Regions from separate parts of the Paenibacillus sp. FSL H8-0317 genome, predicted to be linked through region 1. Evidence: riboswitches for the same ligand, from Rfam matches in the RefSeq annotation. Region 1 holds a riboswitch; the other holds the start of a gene.
What was found. Region 1 has a riboswitch for cyclic di-AMP ahead of MHB43_RS11265 (C40 family peptidase). Riboswitches for the same ligand answer to the same signal wherever they lie in the genome.
Positions count from the first base shown of each region.

Region 2: another riboswitch for cyclic di-AMP. It lies ahead of MHB43_RS07320 (hypothetical protein); the one in region 1 lies ahead of MHB43_RS11265 (C40 family peptidase).

Region 1 covers NZ_CP150294.1:2,372,421-2,380,449, reverse strand. The annotation lists gene MHB43_RS11280 (carbohydrate-binding protein) at 1-1,250, shown strand, start outside; tRNA gene MHB43_RS11275 (tRNA-Leu) at 1,396-1,480, opposite strand; gene pelA (pectate lyase) at 1,659-2,621, opposite strand; cyclic di-AMP (ydaO/yuaA leader) riboswitch at 3,040-3,171, shown strand; gene MHB43_RS11265 (C40 family peptidase) at 3,177-3,641, shown strand; gene MHB43_RS11260 (carboxymuconolactone decarboxylase family protein) at 3,715-4,044, opposite strand; gene MHB43_RS11255 (hypothetical protein) at 4,186-4,404, opposite strand; gene MHB43_RS11250 (hypothetical protein) at 4,524-4,853, opposite strand; gene MHB43_RS11245 (xanthine phosphoribosyltransferase) at 4,951-5,532, opposite strand; gene MHB43_RS11240 (hypothetical protein) at 5,737-6,792, shown strand; gene MHB43_RS11235 (glycosyltransferase family 4 protein) at 6,928-8,029, opposite strand, start outside.
Region 2 covers NZ_CP150294.1:1,624,977-1,633,005, reverse strand. The annotation lists gene MHB43_RS07365 (ParA family protein) at 1-168, opposite strand, end outside; gene MHB43_RS07360 (VOC family protein) at 330-713, opposite strand; gene MHB43_RS07355 (DUF6612 family protein) at 858-1,721, opposite strand; gene MHB43_RS07350 (thiol-disulfide oxidoreductase DCC family protein) at 1,789-2,211, opposite strand; gene MHB43_RS07345 (hypothetical protein) at 2,400-2,678, opposite strand; gene MHB43_RS07340 (zinc ribbon domain-containing protein) at 2,778-3,023, opposite strand; gene MHB43_RS07335 (organic hydroperoxide resistance protein) at 3,234-3,653, opposite strand; gene MHB43_RS07330 (Nramp family divalent metal transporter) at 4,051-5,346, shown strand; gene MHB43_RS07325 (HAD family hydrolase) at 5,483-6,166, opposite strand; gene MHB43_RS07320 (hypothetical protein) at 6,500-6,898, opposite strand; cyclic di-AMP (ydaO/yuaA leader) riboswitch at 7,014-7,188, opposite strand; gene MHB43_RS07315 (glutathione peroxidase) at 7,561-8,029, shown strand, end outside.

The DNA of each region.
Region 1 (8,029 bases):
ATCTGAACGACTTTGTAACCTACATGAAAAATAACGGCGTAGATTTATATTCCATTTCTGTGCAAAATGAACCGGATTATGCTCATGACTGGACCTGGTGGACTCCACAAGAGATCCTTCGATTCATGAAAGAAAATGCCGGGTCCATTCAAGGTACCAAAGTCATGGCGCCTGAATCCTTCCAGTACTTAAAGAACATATCAGACCCAATCCTGAATGATCCGCAGGCGCTTGCCAACATGGACATTCTGGGAGCGCATACGTATGGAACACAGATTTCGAATTTTGCCTACCCTCTCTTTAAGCAAAAAGGAGCCGGTAAAGAACTGTGGATGACTGAGGTGTATGTTCCGAACAGTGATAACAACTCAGCAGACCGCTGGCCTGAAGCATTAGACGTTTCCTATCACATGCACAATGCCATGGTAGAAGGTGATTTCCAGGCCTATGTGTGGTGGTACATCCGCAGACAGTATGGTCCGATGAAAGAGGACGGTACCATAAGCAAACGCGGGTATAATATGGCTCATTTCTCTAAATTCGTTCGTCCAGGCTACCTGCGAGTCGATGCAACGAAAAATCCGGATACGAACACATTTGTCTCAGCCTATAAAGGTGATAACAAAGTCGTCGTTGTGGCAATTAACCGTGGAACTTCAGCCACAAGCCAAAAATTCGTTCTGCAGAATGGTAATGCCTCCACTGTGTCCTCATGGATTACAGACAGCGGTCGAAACTTGGCAAGCGGAACCCCGCTTACTGTATCCAATGGAGCCTTCACGGCACAGCTCCCACCTCAGAGCGTAACAACGTTTGTTGCCAACGTTACTGGCGGTAATAGCGGCGGGAATACAGGCAGTGGCACTACGTATGAAGCAGAGACCGGAACCTCACTTACGGAAGCTGCCATTGAAACAATCTACCCCGGTTACACTGGCTCCGGGTATGTTAACTTCAATGCGATGACTGGTTCGGCCATTCAATGGAACGGCATTAATAACACTACAACAAGTACCAAAAACGTAAAGTTTCGTTATGCGCTGGAAAGCGGCACTCGGAACCTCGACATTTTTGTGAACGGAACCAAAGTCATCAGCAACGAGCCCTTTCCAGCTACGGGAAGCTGGTCCACTTGGGTTGAAAAAACAATACAGGTCCCCATGAACACGGGGACCAATACATTGAAAGTGGTTACCACTGGATCGGAAGGACCGAATATTGATAGCGTTAATGTTACCGCAGCACAATAAACGTTCCGTATGGCTGATGGAAGACATTTGCTGAACGTGCAGCTAAGCACTAACCTCTTGGATACTCGAGTCTAAAGTTAGTGTTATATCAAAAAATGCAAAAAAATACTCCTTAAGCGTTAGCTTAAGGAGTATTTTTATTAGATGCGGTCGAGAGGACTCGAACCTCCACGGGGGGTTAGCCCACACGGACCTGAACCGTGCGCGTCTGCCAATTCCGCCACGACCGCATATTGTATCTCCGTGATCAATATCGGCGACAAGAAATAATATATCATGTGGAATCTATCATGTCAACAATGAAAATAATTACAATAAAGCCCGAATCGAAACAGACGTCCATTTCGATTCGGGCTTTACCTTTAACTGCTAATAGTTTGGTTCATTATAACGGAAACATAATACAAATTACAGCTTGGAAGGCCAGTTACCGTACCAAGCATAACCGCCTCTTCTTTCTTTATCAATATCACTTAGTTTGTATTTAACGACCCCGTCACGACCAATAAAGATCGGTTTATCCGTTCCCACTTCGTAGAAACGAGCCCAGATCGGTGCAGCTTTGGAATCAGCGATAATTTTGCTGTCTCCGTTTGCTCTTTCATACTTGTAACCCGTAATCTTCACTTTGTTAAACCATGCTTCAGCTCCCTTAATGGATGCCGTAATTTTAGCGGTAGCAGGTCTGGTTTTCAGGAATTTAACAATCGTTACACTCTCTCCAGCCGTCAGTGATGGTACTTCATAGATTCTTGCGCTTGCCGGTTTAAGAGAACTGGAATCATGTTGTTGTCCCCATGCTGTCAGCTTACCGCCTGAAACAACCTGTGTATTCAGAATTGCATCTACACCTTTGGCAACTGAGTTTTTACTGCGGTTAGCAAGAGTGCTGTCGATAAACGAGAAATCACCTTTACGTGTCGCTACTTCATCCAACATGATCATTACATTAATCATGGCATCATCATTGTAAGTGATGTGCTTGTGATATCCGGAGCTTTGGTAAACTTGTGGCCATCCGCCGTTTGAATACTGCATGTTGATCAAAAAGTTAATTCCTTTGATTGCAGCTGTGGAGTAACGCGGATCATTCGTCTTTTTAAATTCCTTCGCCAATCTTCTAATTTCTGAGTATGTAGCCTTGTTGTCGATCGTGGACTTCGCCCACTCTCCACTTGTCTGTTTATAATCTTTTCTCCAACCTCCATCCGGCAGCTGGTTCTTCAAAATATCAGAAATACTCGCTGTAGTACCCGATGCATCCGCAGCAGATACCGTCCCTACAGGGAGAACTGCCATTCCAACTGCCGAGAACACCATCGTGCATGCCAGGACAAAAGTAATTATTTTCTTCGCTTTCAAATGTAACACTCTCCTATGTTCGTTTTTATAAATCTTCCACTTTTACTTACCTATGATACGCGTCCCCAAACCTCCTTTATTTGTATTTATCACATAATAAAATCAATTTTAATCCAATATGTGGATTGGATAATCAGATAATATGCAAAAAATCGATTTTTGTCAATATATGCAACTTAATGAATATAATCTCTCTAATTCTACATAACGGGATAGTTCTTTTAACTCATGACAAACCTATTTATTTATCCAAATTCGTCTTAAACGAATCAATAATGACGTTTTTGTCATGAATGATACCCAAACTTGATCCCTTCTTTCATATAAAAACCTTAATTCCGCTAACATTGAGGTATTACGAAGGGTTTTAAATAGGTTTGACAATTACGCATTTATGCAATATAGTTTCAAATAGTTACAAAAACTTAATTATTCATTGCCGAGTTTCATGTTTGAAAACGGGGGAACCAATTTGGGTGAATTATTCTTATACATAGGAAATATAGGGAACCTTCTACCGAACCCTTAGCTAACTCCGTAGGCATCGAAGGGAGAACATTGATTTTGAAAAAACTGATTATCTCCATTTTTGGAGCAGCTGTATTATTTACATCCGGGGCAACAAGCACAGAGGCAAGCAGTATCAACTCCGTAGTGAACAACATGACAGGTATACCTTACAAATGGGGTGGCACAACTGTAGCCGGCTTCGACTGTTCTGGTTTTATGAGATATCTTTTCAACAAATACAGCATTGAATTGCCACGTACTTCTCAGCAGCAAGCCAAAGCAGGTACGCCTGTATCCAAGAGCAATGTTCGGACAGGTGATCTGGTGTTCTTTAATACAACAGGCAAAGGCATTTCACATACAGGTGTATATATCGGCGGCGGACAATTCGCTCATGCCTCCAGCAGTAAAGGTGTAAGCATCACAAAGTTATCGAATCCATACTTTAATGACCGCTATGTAACAGCACGTCGGGTAACTGGACAGTTTATGTATGATAAAATGTTGGGTAAAATGTAATTCACATACAAAAAGGCATCGGTTATTAACCGGATGCCTTTTTTGTACTTAAAAATGTATGTTGCATTACTTACTAATGCAGCGCCTTCTGCACTCGCATCGCACCCTGAGACAGTGCATGTCCTCCTCCAACAGCTCCGGCCACCGCAACGGTCTCCATAATCTCCTGATCTGTTGCACCCTTAGCACGGGCTTCTTCTACATGGTAGAAGGTACATACCTCATTGTTGGCAAACAATCCAATCCCAAGCGCAATTAGCTGTTTTGTCTTCGCATCAATCACGCCAGGTTGGAAACATTCTCCGGTAAACTCATGATATGACTTCACCACACCTGGCAGTACATCGCTTAATGCTCCAATCTGATCCTTGTAGGCATGAACTTTATCATTCATCAATGTCATCGCTTGTAGCACACCCTCTCGGCTATAGTTACAGATCTTCCTCACTGTACCTATCTTCTCTCCCGAATGAGTCAATTATGCCAAGAAATCATGGTAATTCCAAACATTTAACGCTCATGGCTCTGCCATAATTATAAGCTGTTACTCACTAAGTGGACTCTGGCGCGGCTCGCTGAACAGCTGATAGCTGTAACCTCGGTCCAGCTTAACGACACGTCGATTCTGACGACGGATAAGTACCTGCTCGCCATCCCAGGCAACCACAATCCCCTTCACGTCGTTCGATTCCAGCTCGTCCCGTACTACTCTAACTTTCTCACCTGACAGACGCAGAGCGTCCAATTCTGTATCACTAATCATCTTCATGGCTCCTATATTTCAAATTTATTTACAAAAAGAGACCTAAATGAAAAGTCATTTAGGTCTCACGTGACTGTATTGGACTGTCATGTCATTCGAAATTATGTCCCGACTGAAAGTTACCGCTGCGCGTGCTCTTTGCTGTCGTTCTTCTCAAACCAAAAATCAAGCACTTTGGCGGACATCACACGTTCTTCAAGGTACTCCACTTGATGCGGTGTAAATTGTTCTTTCCAAGAGAAGGACAACTCTTCGCACAAGCCTACAATCGTCAGTAATTCTGACCAGGCAACATAGCGTTTGTACCAGAAAAATTGAGGATGTTCAATCATATAGGGATAAAGGTCATCGAATTCCGTATGTTTACAATCCAGGGCACGTTCAAAATGAACTTTCGATTCCGCCAGCTTATCATTAAAAAATTGTTCTGTTGCCAGTTGGTTCCCCATGGTGTTGCCTCCTCTCCCTAACATAACCCCATTATAAATGAAATCCGCGGTCATGCAAAGGCATAGTTCAAAAAATAGGCCCTATTCCTTTAAAATGTCACATTTCGTTATCGTCAAATTGTACCGTACCATCGTTCAGGGAACGAATGCGTACCAAGGCTTCCACCGGAATACCCTGTTCACGAATTGTGCGTGCTCCTGCCTGGAAACTTTTCTCGACCACAACGCCGAATCCAACGAGTTCCGCACCGGAACGCTCGATAATTTTGATGACGCCACGAGCGGCATCTCCATTGGCAATAATATCATCAATGAACAAAATGCGGTCATTCTCATGAATGAACTCGCGGGATACCATAATATCAGTTACAATTCCTTTGGTAAAGGACGGTACACGTTCACAGTAAGCATCAGGATCAGCCAGAAGTGTTTTTTTGCGACGGGCGAATACAAGGGGCACCCCAAGTTCATAAGCTGCGGCAAACGCAACCGGAATGCCTGAGGATTCTACCGTGATTACACGAGTTACTCCACTTTCACGAAAACGGGCAGCAAACTCACGTCCCATCTCCATCGTTAATGCAGGATCAATCTGGTGGTTCAACAGACCATCCAGCTTTAAAACTTGATCCGAGATAACCACACCTTCTTGTAAAATTCGTTGTTTCAATAATTCCATGATTTGACCTCCCAAGCCTATCCTATGAGGTAAAAGTATCATATATCTATCTATAAGTTCAAGCGAAATTGCCTGGGCGCTGTCCTTGAGACACAATTCAAGCCAAAGCTCATTATCGATTGTCATGACTTTCGTGGGTCAAGCATACCTTGTACCATGGTACCCGCATGTCCAAACTATACAGGGGCCTGAGAGGGGAAACACATGAAACAGGCATTTCGGGTGCTGCAGATCGCATTTACATACATCGGAACGGTTGTTGGAGCTGGCTTCGCTACAGGGCAGGAAATTTTGCAGTTTTTTACCCAGTATGGCAAATGGGCCACCGTCACCATAGGCTTATCCACCATGCTCTTTGTCTGGTTAGGTACCAAAATGATGCTGATCGCTCACGATACCGGTTCCCGCTCTTATGAGGATCTGAACAAACATTTATTCGGCCACAAGGCGGGCAAATGGATCACCTGGGTGACCCTTCTCATTCTCATTGGCGTGAACAGTGTCATGCTTGCCGGAGCAGGTTCCGTTTTTGTTGAACATCTGGGTTTGCATTATCAGACAGGTCTGATCGTCACACTTGTAGGGTCATATCTGCTTCTCGGTCGAGGCATTCAGGCCATCCTACAAATGAATAGCATTGTCGTGCCCATGATGCTCCTGTTATCTCTGCTCATGATCACCAGTACCATCCATCATCCAGGTGCTTCCCGATTCATCACACTGACGACAGATTCAAACCCTATTCAAGTGTGGCTGTCTCCACTGTTGTATACTTCATTCAATCTGGTGTTGGCTCAAGCTGTTCTTGTGCCTGTAGGTAACCAGATTCGTAGTCGGAATGTGCTGAAGTGGGGTGGAGTATTGGGTGGAATTGGCGTAGGTTTCATGCTGATGGCAGCTCATTTTGCCATGTCAGCCCAAATGCCCGGCATCATTCAATTCGAAATCCCGATGGGCAGCATTGCCTTTCAACTTGGATGGGCAGTGCAATCTGTATATGTATCCCTTATTTTCATGGAAATATTCAGTACCTTTGTAGCCGATATCTATGGAATGACCTTGCAACTCAGCCAACATATACGTGTCCATCCCCGTTTCATTACATTAACCATTATGATGTTGTGTTACTCACTCAGTCAGTTTGGATTCAGTTCCCTGCTGTCCATCCTTTACCCCATCTTTGGAAGTATGGCATTAATCTGGGCTGCCAAATTGGTACTGAACCGCTGGGGCGCCTTTCGTAGACGCAACAATATATAAATCTCACGGTCCATGTACTTCATGAATATGAGCATCTGTTTGCCTCATAACCACAAGTCATCGCAGGTACTCTTTCCTTAAACATGACAAAAAGCCGCTGTTTATCACAGCGGCTCGCACTTTTTGCTCTACGTTTTAAGCTTTGCTAGGAAACTGTAGATACATCTTTTTTAACTCATTGACCGATCTGCCAAGCGAGTAATGTGTTTTGGCTTTTTCACACGCCGAACGGGCAAGTTCATAACGATAAGCCGGGTCCAGCATCACTTTTTCAAGCGCTTCAGCTAATGCAGAAGGATCTTCTGCCGGTACAAGCAACCCATTGCTACCGTTCTCGATCTGTTCAGGTATTCCACCTACATCCGTACCCACAAGGGCAAGACAACTCAGCGCCGCTTCAGCGAAGACAGAACCAAATGCTTCTGCCCGTGAAGGAAGTACAAAAATATCAAAGAATGGCATGAATTCCTCAGGGTGCAGTGTATAACCATAGAAAATGGTCTCATTATAGATCCCTAATCGTTGCGCCAATTCTTCCAGATCAGGACGAATCGGTCCATCTCCAATAATATGTAACACATAATCATGACCTCGGCCCTTCAGTTCCGCACAAGCTTTGAAAAGAATATCCAACCCTTTTGCCGGAACAAGCCGACATACCGTGACCAGTTGTGGTATCGCATTATCATGAGGAATCGGCTTAAACCGCTTCTCATCAAATCCATTGGGAATCACACCGATGACATCAGGTTCCTTCACGTAGGGAACCAGATAACGACGGAACGAATCCGACACCGTTAAGAGGCGCTCTGCCTGGTGTTCGAGCTCACCATATATCGCAAGCAGGAATCGATGCTCCGGTCCATCCGTTTCAATGCGTCCATTAAGGATTAATTCTCGTTCATAACTGGAGTGTATCGTCTGAATGAGGGGTGTATCCGGGAAAACCGTTTTCATCGCAAGTCCTGCAATTGGGTGGTGGGCATGGATCAGATCATAGGGCTTCTGAATACGCAGTTTGGTCCACCATAGATAATCACGATAAGTTTGAATATATTTTTGGACAACAGGACTATCCTGATACTCCGTCCAATCAAACGTTTCGAACTGAACTTCCTCTCTGCCCTTATTGCGAATTCGCTTTGGCAACGAGAATAGATCCATTTCCCACCTCGGGGTTGTAAATCTCTCTTGCATATACGGAATCATAGAGGATACACCTCCGGGCTGCTCCGGA
Region 2 (8,029 bases), 750 kb from region 1:
CGGTAATTCTCTACCTTCTTGCTCTTTCATGTGATCCCTGAACGAATCTTCTTGGGAGAATGCCGTGAAACGCACATGTAGACCAGCCGAATTCCCCTGTACATAATCAAGCCAGGCGCTAATGTAATCTCTATCCTTTGAAACCAGAACAACCTTCAGTACAATCAATTTCTCCTTCCCTCCCTGTCAAAAAGCACAAAAAAGCACCGTCCAATAACCGCATAAGTATGCAGTATATGGACGGTGCTTCCGTCACGTGCTATGAATGTATGGATAATATAGCATACAATTTCTGGGGGAGCAAGGGATTTATTCTAACCCTTTTTCCCTTAAGAGTTGTACGGTGAATCGAACTCAATAATGTTACGGTCCGGATCAAGCACAAAGATCTGCGCGAATCCAGCCACACTGTCAGGTCTCGCTTCATACTCAATTCCCTGCTGCTCCAGCCAGGCTATAGTCCCTGAATAACTGGTGACCCAGATCGCAAAGTGACCGTCTGTAGTATCAATCCCAGCCTCACGTAACGTGTGACCCTCCGGGTGCTGTAACAGATGAAGCTGCTGGCTACCGATGGCATACCATGTACCTGTGGAGCGGAAAGGCGGACGTTCAATCTCCTGCATGCCTAATAACCCCGAATAGAATTTCTTCGCGATTTCCAGATCACGTACAGCCAGACTAACATGGTGGATGTGTGCATATTCAATCATCTTTTATCTCCCCTCTCTACTTCAATATGACTATACTATAACACCTTGAACCCTGACCATAATCTCCGCTAAACAGAAAAACACCCCTGATTCTAATCCGGTAAACCTCTCGGCTCACACAGATCTATCTCAGAGGTGCCTGTTTTATTTAGCGCTATCCAATGCTTCTTGTGGAATCTTAATCTCTTCCACTTGATCCTGGTTAGAAAATGTACTGTTCATCTTCATGTCCATCGTCATTTTCTGTCCATTCTGTTCCATCTCCATGACCATGGTTACGTCCGTACTTGCAGGCAGATAGGTTTCTTTGTTGATCATGTATTTCATCTTCATGCTGGTGATATTCATCTGATCAAGCATGGCTTGCATCTGGGCATCCGATCCGTTCTGCTCCATCACGGCTTTCGCCAGTTCCTTCACATTATCACCGGATACGTCCGCATTAATCACATAATTGTCGCCTTCTTCGGTCACTTCAGTATCTTCTTCAATCTTTTTGAATTGCTCCAATTCACCTTCCGGATTCATGCTTGCCTTCATCTGCTCAATCAGTTCCTTGGTTTGAGCTTCAGGAATCGCAACCCATTGATCCCCAACTTGAGAGTAGATTTTATCCGAAGTGATATACTGCTTCACGTTCTGAGCTTCCTGTCCCGACATTTCCATTTTCATCTCTTGATAGATCATCATTGGATCTTTGATAATATCCATCTTGAGCGATGTTTTAACCTGTTGATCCTGGGACTGTTCCCCAGCATCCAGTTTCAGATTCTGATCAATGTTTGCTTCAGTTGTGAAGCTTTTCATTTCTTTCGTTGCTGCATTGGTTTTGGTAATCAATTCGTCCAGAGTAGGAACCTTTGTTTCCTGCTCCGCAGGTGTATTGCCCTCGTTAGATGTTTCGTTGTTAGTCGCTGGCGGCGTTGCCGTATTATCTGTATCGTTACCGCATGCTGCCAAGCTCACTGCTAATAATGCCCCGATAAATAATGTAGTCCACTTCTTCAAGTTGTTTTCCTCCCAAAATAGATATGATCTGTAGTCATTACCCAATTATTTCCGTTATTAATCACACTCACAAAAATCGATCTTTGATCTCCGGTGTAGGCAACATACACGCTTCATCCTTGCCAAACCAGCGATAACGGTTGCGAGCAACCCAGTTATAGACTGCATTACGAATAAATCTCGGCACAATAATGAACACATATAACAACGGATAAGGAAACTTCAGACCTTTGGCCAATCGCAGTGCGGCGGTTGAACGTGTATAGTATTTTCCATTTTCAATCAGAACAAAGGTGTCCATGCTGTCTGTCGACAGATTGCCCTTCGCCAGCAGTCCCTTGGCTACATCCGATTGGAGCGATGCAAAATGATATTTCCCTTCCGGGTCACGCTTGATAATCCATTTGGTTAAGCCCTGGCAGAAGTGACAGACGCCATCCACCAGTACGATCGGATGTCCCTGATGCACATCTGTTTGATTTGCTGTCATATTGGCTGCCTCCTATTGTTGCGGTTAGAGTAACTTACCCAATCTGGACCTTCTTGTTCACTAATTCTAAATTTATTTCTGGATGTTGTTCAAAAAGACTGAAAACCGTTCTTTTTGAACACACATTAATGAGAAATATAAAGAAAAAGAGCGCAGGCATTGTGCCCACGCTCGTATCTGTCCGACAATTACTCCGTAACTGCCTTTTCCATCCATTGGTCATCGATCATCTGTTGATGCAGGTCACTTGCCCACTGGTCCATACATTTGCAAATAAAATCTTTGCGACATACTGGACAAGGCGTTTTCTGCAGACGGCTGATATTGGTCATCTTCCATTCCGGGGAACGGGTGTAGAATACACGGCATTTGGTACCGTCTACCAAATTCATTTTGAATTCATACAATCCGTCTTCCTTGTTACCATAAGCTAATTCTAAATCTGCAATACGCGGTCTATAAGACATGGATATCACCTGTTTAATTCAAATTTGGTTCATGCAATGACACTACTCAGTACTAAGTTATATTAAAGAAAATTCAGATCAATGTCAACTCGCGCATGTCTACCCGCCAAACAGAATATCCAGAATAGTCCCTACCTGCCCCTGTTTTTTCCCTTTCAAGACATCCGGATCAAATACTTCAACATACCCGCAGGAAGCACAAGCCACGAACAAGTAGTGATTATGCTGTATATCGAACATCTTGCTCAGGCCTGCTCCTGACATGGAAACTTCCTTAATGTTACAATCCGTGCCTCTGCATTTCGTACACACAAATCGCCGCTCAATCATCTCTTCAATACTCATCTTTGTTCCCCCTTTATGGAATGTGTAGCATGAAGTGGGAGTGCAATTATGTAAAATAGTACGCGATCTGGCATCTAATCTCCTGCATCATGTCCTAATATGATAATCAACACAAAACCCTGCCGATTGCCAGCAGGGCCTTGTAGTCGAACATCAGGTATCTGGGATACCCTGCTCTATATGTTCCCTTTACTTGCCGGGAGTCAAATCTTAGACAACGTTTAAAACAACATCAATGTTGCCGCGTGTTGCTTTGGAATATGGACAGAAATCATGCGCCTTGCGGGCCAGTTCCTCTGCTTGGCTGTGATCTACACCAGGCATGCTAACGTCCAGACGAACAGACAGCTGGAAACCATCATCCGCAGGGTCTTTACCAATGGATACGTTACTTGTAACGACCACATCCTCCAATTTCACACCTGCTTTGCGTGCTACATTGGCGAGGGCACTTTCATAACATGCTCCATATCCAGCGGCAAAAAGCTGCTCAGGGTTAGTACCTTCACCACCGGAGCCACCAAGCTCTTTTGGCATTTTCAGATCATGCTTGAGAACGCCATCCGAAGAAGTCACGGAACCTGTACGTCCACCTTTAACTGTCGCTACTGCTGTATATAAAGCTTCCATTAAGAATCTCTCCCTTATCCATATAGTTTTTATTGCCTTCCTTTCAATTTAAACTTCTGGCTCATTTTGAAACGCAATTTTGTATCTTTATCAGCTTTTACAACTTTATTATTTTCATGCATTTCAATGCCATGGCTGTATTTTCCCCACGGTTGGGTAATATACGAAGGGACATCTACAAGCTGGAACCGAAATTTTGTGCTGATACATAAAAGTTGCACTAGACAAAAACAATTGAAGGAGTACAATGTAACAATAAACATAAAAATTTAGATATATCATGAGCGGGTTGTCCCGCATATATTTCCAAATCAATAATTCAAAGTCAGGTGATTATCGTATGAGTAAAAAAAATCCGTTCAACGCTCCTTCAAGAGAATCATTGTCTACTGCGGGCATGCCCCCTTCCCTTGGAGAAGCACATAGTTCCATGAAAGTTCCGCAGAATGCTGCATGGTGGAAGAAATTCCTCGCCTTTGTAGGCCCAGGATACCTTGTTGCCGTAGGTTACATGGACCCCGGGAACTGGGCAACAGATATCGCAGGCGGCTCACAGTTCGGGTATACCTTGTTATCCGTTATCCTGTTATCGAACCTGATGGCCGTTGTCCTTCAGTCGCTGGCTGGCAAGCTCGGCATCGTCACTGGACGGGATCTGGCTCAAGCCTGTCGTGAACGATTCAGCATGCCTGTTGTCATGATGTTATGGATACTGTGTGAGCTTGCCATTGCAGCCACCGATCTGGCTGAAGTCATTGGTTCTGCCATCGCGTTAAAGCTGTTATTTAACGTCCCCATGTTATACGGCGTTATCATCACCGCAGTTGATGTACTCCTGATTCTTGTACTGCAAAACAAAGGCTTCCGCGCTCTGGAAACTCTCGTCATTGTGCTGATGGCAACCATCGCCCTCTGCTTCGGGATTGATCTGTTTCTGGCGAAACCGGATATGGGCGGTGTTCTCCATGGTTTTGTACCCAATGTTGAGATTCTGCAAAACCCGGCTATGCTCTATATTGCCATTGGTATTATCGGAGCAACCGTGATGCCGCATAATCTGTACCTGCATTCTTCCATTGTCCAGACCCGTCAGATCGAACAGACCCCACAGGGCAAAAAAGAAGCCATTCGGTACTCGACCATGGATTCTACAATCGCGTTGACACTGGCCCTGTTCATCAATGCAGCCATCCTGATTGTATCTGCTGCTGTATTCCACAGCGCTGGTATGACGCAGGTTGCCGAGATCGCAGATGCTTATCATCTGCTGACACCTCTATTGGGTACTACGGTTGCAAGTATTCTGTTCGGTGTGGCGCTGTTAGCATCAGGTCAGAACTCTACCCTTACAGGTACACTTGCTGGGCAGATCGTTATGGAAGGTTTCCTGAACATTCGAATTCCGGCTTGGCTGCGCAGACTGGTCACACGTCTGATCGCCATCATCCCGGCGGTAATTGTGACAGCCATTGCAGGAGAACATGGCACAGAAGAACTGCTCATTTTGAGCCAGGTCGTGCTGTCGCTTCAATTGCCCTTTGCTGTAATTCCCCTGGTGATGTTCACAAGTGATAAAAAAAGCATGGGTGCATTCGCCAACAAATTGTGGCTCAAAATCATCTCATGGGTCATTGCCGCGATTATCGTTGTGCTGAATGTATATCTGATCATTCAGACGATTCGGTTATTCTAATCTCGTTCTCATCGACAAAATACTAAAAAGGCTGATCAACTCCGGTATGCTATACCCAAGTTGATCAGCCTTTATTGTTGCAATACAGCAAGGTGTTTTCTTTTATAGTAAAACTCAAACTCCAGTAAACAATCATCTAATCCTGATTTGGTATCAGTAACGGCAGGAGTTGATCCAATGAATCAACAGTCCAATCCGCACGTTGGTCATCAGATAGTTCTGGCTGGAATCTTCCGTAACCCTGCATAATTCGAATCGTACGCATGCCCAGCTTCAGAGCAGGTATAATGTCGTTATCGATCCGATCGCCGATCATGACGGCTTCCTCCGGTTCACAACCGGCCTGTTTCAAGGCCACAGCGTATAACTCAGGGTCTGGCTTGGACACTCCTTCTTCAGCCGAACATGCCAGAACATCAACATACTTCCGCAAGCCGTAGCTCTCCAGTCTCTCTTCCGTTCCAGGACTCTGATTGGCAATAATGCCAATGCGATAATGCCGTGACAACTGCTGAAGGACGTAATCCGCTGATGGAAAAGGACGTTCAAGATCTTTTTGAAATTTCAGCTTGTCCTGAATCTGCTTCTGGTGTCCGTCGTCTTCAACGAATGTGCGAATCGCCACTCTCATCGGCCATTGCTCATATCTCTGGTAACAGTTCGCGAACAGTTCGCGTACCGCCTCAATCTTCACCGGATACCCCAATGCACAGACTTCGCGGACGAACTGTCCGATAATATCATCAACCGGCTCCCATTCATCCACCAGTGTATCTCCAACATCAAAAAACAACCATTTCAATCCACCTACATCCGGCACGCCAATTCCTCCTTGTAAGCCACAGGTGATTCCTGATCCTAATCGAGTTCAAAAAGTCTGGTTTTCAGTACCGAGAAGATGGAATGAAGCTAGAAATGGAGTAGCGGAGCGTAGGGAAAACTACGTGAGCAACGGACATTTCGGCTGAATTTCATATTCGATGCTGATGATGCCACAAGGCATCCTTCGTAATCAAAAGCGGACTTTTTGAACAACCTCTAAAACCATAAAAAAGAAGACTCACCATCCTGCATGAGTCTCCTCAAACTTCCGTTTATCGATACATTCAATTATAACAGGCACCTTACACCTGAGCAATCACAAGCGATGGCATTAACCATTGAGGAGAAAGCCAACTTCCCCATTGAGCGAATATACGATCCGGTCTGCGCCCATGCCCCGATAGATGCCCTTAGGATGACTCTGCTCCGTAATAACGCACAGGGATTTCGATGTCCATGAACGGCAGATCTGTAAATAACGACAGGTCAGATTCAGGCTGTTCTCGAAAATAAACACGTTGCCTACGCTGCCCTGCGGCAAAAACCATTTTTGAGCTGCAGCCGTGTTCATGCGAATGACATGTTCTACTCCGATTCTACGGAGTCTGCGCTCTTCCCCTGCACTGTTGGTTAGAACGGCAAACGGCATTTTTTTGTACATCAGCAATTTAATAAATTTGCGTCCTGCTTCATTTGGAGCAGTCACTAAGATCATCTCAGTATCCATCATTCGTTCCTCCCTTGGCGTGAAAAGACAACAAAAAAGAAGCGTGGGGGACCAAGGCCTCCCGAACGCTTCTTAAATAATCCATGGCGAAAACACCATGAACCAGCGTACGGCTTGTTGCCTCTCCCTTTAACGCTTACGAGGTTAGCTGACGGATTCGGGCGCGAGAGTCGCCCTATTTCCGGCTGTCACCGGAAAATTCACCCCATGAATGCCACTGTCCTGGACAGCGCATTCTGTTGGTTCCCCCGTTTCCCATTCATCAATGAATGGAAACTCAGCGATTAAAACATCGTTCGTATATCTTAAGGATAAGATCGAGCGATATTATCGTTTGTTTCGTTTTTCAGGTACAATTTAGTTTAAATTGAAATTACGTTATGAATCATACACCCGCGCCATGTCGGTGTAAAGTCCGCCCAGATCACCGAATCGGCAGATTTTTGCCAATTCCCATCCGTAATAACGCTTACAACAAAGTTATACTCCATCTATCTCTTCAAGGCTATCTAATTCTCACTCTGGCGTAAATCACTTCCCAATTCATTCACGTATTCTGCACAACTTGCCTGTTTTGATTCTTTTAACACCACATTAGTTTTGCAATATTTAATTGTAACCAATATAATAGAAGATATAAGAGTAAATAAATGGAGGCGATTTAGATGACAGTCTACGATTACAAAGTGAATACACTTCGCGGTCAAGAAGTTGAAATGTCCGACTACCGTGACAAAGTGTTACTGATTGTGAATACGGCAAGCTCATGCGGCCTTACCCCTCAATTCAAAGGTCTGCAAGAACTGCAAGACAAGTTTCAAGATGCTCCATTTGAAGTGCTTGGTTTCCCAAGCAACCAGTTTGCACAGGAAAAAGGATCTTCCGACGATATTGCCGAGTTCTGTCAGATGAATTATGGCGTGAGTTTCCCCATGTTTGAGAAAATTGATGTGAACGGCTCAAGCGCTCACCCTCTTTTCCAACACCTTAGCACAGAAGCTCCTGGCCTGCTCGGCTCCAAAGCAATTAAATGGAATTTCACCAAATTCCTTGTGGATCAGAACGGACAGGTAATCAAACGTTATGCTCCCAAAACAACACCGGACAAGATTGAAGAAGATATCAAGAACTTGC